Azospirillum brasilense: one gene and its partner. The protein of the gene in region 1 interacts with the protein of each later gene in a pairwise test. Links are inferred from orthologs where the notes say so. Each region holds a gene or a part of one and is shown on either strand. Other genes may lie near its edges.

Region 1 (2,850 bases):
CGCCCCGCGTGGCCCCGGTGGCGGGCCGGTGGCGGTTGGCGGCTCCGCCGTGCGCGCCGTTGCCCAGGCCCAGCCGAGCCCGCAGCCGTCTCCCCGGCCCGTGCAGACCGTCGCCGTGGCGGACGAGGAGCGCGTGGCGATGCCCCGCGACTTCCGCACGCTGGTCCAGGTCTTCGCGGAGAAGCGCGAGGGCGCGCTCTACGGCCATCTGACCGGCAGCGTCCATCTGGTGCGCCTGGAGCCGGGGCGGCTGGAGCTGCGCCTGACGACCCTGGCCCCGTCGACCCTGCCAAATCGCGTCGGCCAGCTGTTGACGGAATGGACCGGCCAGCGCTGGGTCGTCATCGTCTCGGACGCGCCGGGCGAGCCGACGCTGATCCAGCAGGAGCAGGCCGCCCAGAGACGCGCGTTGGAGGAGGCGGAGGCGCATCCGGTGGTGCGCGCCGTTCTGGACGCCTTCCCCGGCGCGAAGATCACCGATGTCCGCGACCTCAAGGCGGCGGTCGAGGCCGAGCCCCAGGTTGCGGATGACGGGGAGAATCCCGACCTTATGGTCATGCAGCAGGACGACGGGGTTTATTACCCGCTCGACGATGAAGGAGATTTCTGACCCATGAAGAACCTCGGCCAGATGATGAAGCAGGCCCAGCAGATGCAGGCCAAGATGCAGGAGATGCAGGCCCGCCTGGGCGAGGTCGAGATGACCGGCCAGTCGGGCGCCGGCATGGTCAACGTGACGGTGAACGGCAAGGGCGAGATGAAGAAGATCAAGCTCGACAAGTCGATTGTCGATCCGGAGGACATCGAGGTCCTGGAGGACCTGATCATCGCCGCCTTCAACGACGCCAAGGCCAAGGTGGAGCAGCACGTCGCCAACGAGACCCAGAACCTGATGGGCGGGATGAAGCTGCCGCCGGGCATGAAGCTGCCGTTCTAAGCGTTGAAAGGCCGGGCCGCAGGGTCGGCCCGACCACCCATTGACGAACGAAGCCGTGAATGATCGGACCTGAAATCGAGCGCCTGATCCAGCTCCTGTCCAAGCTGCCGGGGCTGGGGCCGCGGTCGGCGCGGCGGGCGGCGCTGCACCTGATGAAGCGCCGCGACAGCCTGCTGGTGCCGCTGTCCGAATCCATGGCGCTTGCGGCGGAGGCCATCCGCAACTGCTCGGTCTGCGGCAACCTCGACAGTCGCGACCCCTGCTCCGTCTGTTCCGACCACAGCCGCGACCGCTCGACCATCTGCGTGGTGGAGGATGCCGGCGACCTCTGGGCGCTGGAGCGCACGCGCGCCTTCCACGGCACCTACCATGTGCTGGGCGGCACGCTGTCGGCCTTGCAGGGGGTGGGGCCGGACGATTTGAACATCCCGTCCCTGGTGGAGCGCGCGAAGGACCCGGCGGTGACCGAGGTCATCCTGGCGCTTAACGCCACGGTGGATGGGCAGACCACCGCCCATGTGGTGACCGACCGCCTGTCCGGCAGCGGGGTTTCCGTGTCCCGTCTGGCCCACGGCGTGCCGGTGGGCGGGGAACTGGATTACTTGGACGACGGGACGCTGACCGCGGCGTTGAAGGCGCGGCGGCCTTTGTAGGAACGTGTTTGTGAGGGGAGGTCTTGCCCCCTCCCTGCCCCTCCCCCGCTTCGCAGGGGAGGGGATAAAGCTCCCTCCCCTGCGAAGCGGGGGAGGGAAGGGGCCCGCGCAGCGGGAAGGGTGGGGGCCCGCCTCAACCACCCACCCAATTCCCCCAAACTCTTACTTCTTCTTCAGCGCGGCGACGCCCGGCAGCTCCTTGCCTTCCAGCCACTCCAGGAAGGCGCCGCCGGCGGCGGAGATGTAGGTGAACTTCTCGTCCACGCCGGCGTGGGCCAGCGCCGACACGGTGTCGCCGCCGCCCGCCACCGACAGCAGGCCGCCTTCCGACGTGCGCTCGGCGACGAGGCCGGCGACGGCGTTGGTGCCGCCGTCGAAGGGCTGGATCTCGAAGGCGCCCAGCGGGCCGTTCCACACCACCGTCTTCGCACCCTGGAGCTTCAGGCCGAGGAACTCGACCGTCTTCGGGCCGACGTCGAGCGCCATCTCGTCGGCGCCGATGCCGTCCGCCGGGACGGCGCGGTTGGCCGCACCGGCCTTGAACTCCTTGGCGACGATAAAGTCCTTCGGCAGCAGAAGCTCGCAATTGGCGGCCTTGGCGGTCTCCATGATGGCGCGGGCCTGATCGGCCATGTCCTTCTCGCAGAGCGAGGCGCCGACATCCACGCCCTGGGCATAGAGGAAGGTGTTCGCCATGCCGCCGCCCAGCGCCAGCATGTCGACCTTCTTCACGAGGTTGCCGAGCAGGTCCAGCTTGGTGGAGATCTTGGCGCCGCCGACGACGGCGGCCACCGGACGCTCCGGCTTCTCCAGCGCCTTGGTCAGCGCCTCAAGCTCGGCCTGCATCAGGCGGCCCGCGGCGGCCGGCAGATGCTGGGCGACGCCTTCGGTTGAGGCGTGGGCGCGGTGCGCGGCGGAGAAGGCGTCGTTGACGTAGAGGTCGCCGAGTTCGGCGATCCGCTTGGCGAAGGCCGGATCGTTCTTTTCCTCTTCCGCGTGGAAGCGGGTGTTCTCCAGCAGCACGATGGCGCCCGGCTGGACGCCGTCGATGGCGGCCTTGGCCTTCTCGCCGACGCAATCCTCGCCGAAGGCGACGGTCTGGCCGACGGCGGCGCTCAGCGCGTCCAGCACGTTGCGCAGCGAGTTCTTGGCGTCCGGGCCGTTCTTCGGGCGGCCGAAGTGCGACAGAACCACGACCTTCGCACCCTTCTTCGCCAGCTCGGTCAGAGTCGGCGCCAGACGGTCGATGCGGGTCGTGTC
Region 2 (2,999 bases), on another replicon or contig:
CAGCCGCCAGTCCCACAGCCCGTCGTTGGCGCCCGCGGCGGCCAGCGCGTAGCGCTCCTCGCTCTGCAGCAGGCGTTGCTCGGCGGTCTTGCGGTCGGTGACGTCGGCCTGGCTACCGACCAGCCGCACCGGGCGGCCCTGCGTGTCCAGCACCGCGATGCCGCGGCAGGCCATCCAGCGGATGCCGCCGTCGGCGTGGTGCACGCGGTACTCGATCTGGAAAACGGTGTTCTCGCCGCCCAGGGCGTCGAGCGCTTCGCGCAACGAACGGCGGTCGTCGGAATGGACGCGCTCCATCCATTCGTCCGGGCTGTTGCCGATGCTGCCTTCCTCAAGCCCGAGGAGCGACAGCCAGCGCGGCGAATAATAGGCGGTTCCGGCGTCGAGATCCCAATCCCACAGGCCGTCATTGCTGGCCGCGGCGGCAAGCGCGTAGCGCTCCTCGCTCTTGCGGAGCTGGGCTTCGGCGTGCTTGCGGTCGGTGATGTCGGCGACCGACCCGACCAGACGCACCGGATCGCCCGATTCGTCGGGCACCGCCATGCCGCGGCAGACCAGCCAGCGCCAGCCGGAGTCGCCATCGTCCGGCGATAAGCCGGCTCCGGCACGGCGGACTCGGTGTTCGATCTGGAAAGGAAGCGAGACGCCGACCATCTGGCCTTCAAAGGAGGCGTAGAGCCAGTCGATGTCGTCGGGATGGACGTGGTCGAGCCAATCTTCCGGGCGATTGATCTCGCCCGGCGGCAGTCCGAGAAACTCCTTGAAGCGGGGAGACAGGAACATCGTATCGTTGCGAAGGTCCCAGTCCCACACGCCCTCGGAGCCAGCTTTCTCGGCCAGCAGATATCGCTCGATCGTGCTGCTCAAAGCCCCCTCACCGCCGCGGCGCGCCCGCATTCCGTCACTCGCAACATAGTGCCCGAATGGTGAATGAGAAATGAAGCCCTGTTGCGAAGGATTTGCGCCATGCTGGCGGAAAGCGTGACCGATCCCGCCTTGCGGGCACTCCGGGGTATGCGTGGGCGCCGCGGGCGAGCCTCGCAGGACCCATCAACGTAAGGAAGCAGGCCTATGGAGTGGTCCGATCAGGGCGTCGTGCTGTCGGCCCGGCCGCATGGCGAGACCTCGGCGGTCGTCACCCTGCTGACGCGTGACCACGGGCGGCACGCCGGCATGGTGATGGGCGGGCGGTCCAGCCGCACACGGGCGGCACTGCAGCCCGGCACGCTGGTGTCGGCGCGCTGGCGCGGACGCCTGCCGGAGCATCTGGGCAACCTGACGCTGGAGGTGGTGCAGGGCTATTCCGCCGCCTTTCTCGATGATCCGTTGCGACTCGCGACCCTGACCGCCGCCTGCGCGCTGGCCGAGGCCGCCCTGCCGGAGCACCAGCCGCACCCGGCGCTGTTCGACGGGCTGCTGGCCCTGTTCGGCCTGCTGGGCGGCGACGCCTGGGCCGAGTCCTACGTGCGGTGGGAGGTCGGGTTGCTGGCGGAACTCGGATTCGGGCTGGATCTCGACCGTTGCGCGGTCACCGGAGCCAACGATTACCTCGCCTATGTCAGCCCGCGCACCGGGCGCGCGGTGTCGGCCTCGGCCGGGGAACCCTACCGCGACCGGCTGTTGCCGCTGCCCGGATTCCTGATCGGTCTGGGCGGCGGCGGGCCGCAGGCGGTGGCGGAGGGACTGCGCCTGACCGGTCATTTCCTGGAGCGCCATCTGCTCAACGGACCGCTGCCGGCCGCAAGGCTGCGATTAAGAGAACGTTACGAGAACGCGGTGGCGTACCGCCGCTAGATCTGGTATCCACACGCCATGACGTCCCAAGACCCCGTCCTCGACATCCAGGAGAAGCCGCTCCGCGACGCGCTGAGCGAGCGGTATCTGAGCTACGCGCTGTCCACCATCATGGCGCGGTCGCTGCCCGACGTGCGCGATGGGCTGAAGCCGGTGCACCGGCGTCTGCTCTACGCCATGAGCCAGCTGCGGCTCGACCCCTCGACTCCGCCGAAGAAGTCGGCGCGCGTGGTCGGCGACGTGATCGGCAAGTTCCACCCGCACGGCGACACCTCCGTCTACGACGCGCTGGTCCGTCTGGCGCAGGACTTCGCGGTGCGCTACCGGCTGGTGGACGGGCAGGGGAACTTCGGCAACATCGACGGCGACAACGCCGCGGCCATGCGTTACACCGAAGCGCGCCTGACCGACGTCGCCAAGGCCCTGCTGGAAGGCATCGACGAGGACGCGGTCGATTTCCGCCCGACCTACGACGGCGACGGGGAGGAGCCGGCGGTTCTGCCGGCCAATTTCCCCAACCTGCTGGCCAACGGCTCCAGCGGCATCGCCGTCGGCATGGCGACCAACATCCCGCCGCACAACGCCGCCCAGCTCTGCTCCGCCCTGCGGCTGGTGCTGAAGCACAAGCTGGACTGCGTCAAGGCGGCGCTGGCTGGCAAGGAAAAGCCGGCCCCGACGAAGATCGAGGATCTTGTCACCCTGATCTCCGGCCCCGACTTCCCGACCGGCGGCGTGCTGGTCGAGCCGCGGGCCAACGTCGTCGAGGCCTACCGCACCGGCCGCGGCTCCTTCCGCCTGCGCGCCCGGTGGGAGGTGGAGAAGCTGGGGCAGGGCACGTGGCAGGTCGTCGTCACCGAGATGCCCTATCAGGTGCAGAAGGCCCGGCTGGTCGAAAAGATCGCGGAGCTTCTGACCAACCGCAAGCTGCTGCTTCTGGAGGATGTGCGCGACGAGTCGGCGGAGGATGTGCGCCTCGTCCTGGTGCCGAAGAGCCGCAACGTCGACCCCGAGGTCCTGATGGCCTCTCTGTTCCAGACGACCGATCTGGAAATCCGCTTCGCCATGAACATGAACGTGCTGGACAAGGACAACGTCCCGCGCGTCATGAACCTGTTCGAGGTGCTCGACGCCTTCCTCGACCACCGGATGGAGGTGTTGGAGCGGCGGTCCCGCCACCGGCTGGCCAAGATCGACCATCGGCTGGA

Evidence for each region. Proteins that work in one complex are often made in the same cells at the same time.
Region 2: the proteins of recR (region 1) and recO interact in binary tests that used the Escherichia coli proteins (3 or more experiments, as listed by UniProt). The link is inferred for Azospirillum brasilense from one-to-one orthologs.

The regions. Positions count from the first base shown.
Region 1 is NZ_CP059449.1:538,639-541,488, reverse strand. Bases 16-2,793 are described here. They hold recR (recombination mediator RecR), read left to right. Parts: upstream 16-996; coding sequence 997-1,590; downstream 1,591-2,793. Other genes in these bases: H1Q64_RS02530 (phosphoglycerate kinase), read right to left, coding at 1,753-2,793; H1Q64_RS02540 (YbaB/EbfC family nucleoid-associated protein), read left to right, coding at 614-937; H1Q64_RS02545 (DNA polymerase III subunit gamma/tau), read left to right, coding at 16-610. Outside these bases: more of H1Q64_RS02545, read left to right, coding at 1-15; more of H1Q64_RS02530, read right to left, coding at 2,794-2,850. UniProt on the Escherichia coli protein: May play a role in DNA repair. It seems to be involved in an RecBC-independent recombinational process of DNA repair. It may act with RecF and RecO.
Region 2 is NZ_CP059450.1:1,327,498-1,330,496, reverse strand. What follows is about bases 6-2,932. They hold recO (DNA repair protein RecO), read left to right. Parts: upstream 6-1,071; coding sequence 1,072-1,794; downstream 1,795-2,932. Other genes in these bases: parC (DNA topoisomerase IV subunit A), read left to right, coding at 1,813-2,932; H1Q64_RS19485 (EAL and GGDEF domain-containing protein), read right to left, coding at 6-867. In the rest of the region: more of H1Q64_RS19485, read right to left, coding at 1-5; more of parC, read left to right, coding at 2,933-2,999. UniProt on the Escherichia coli protein: Involved in DNA repair and RecF pathway recombination.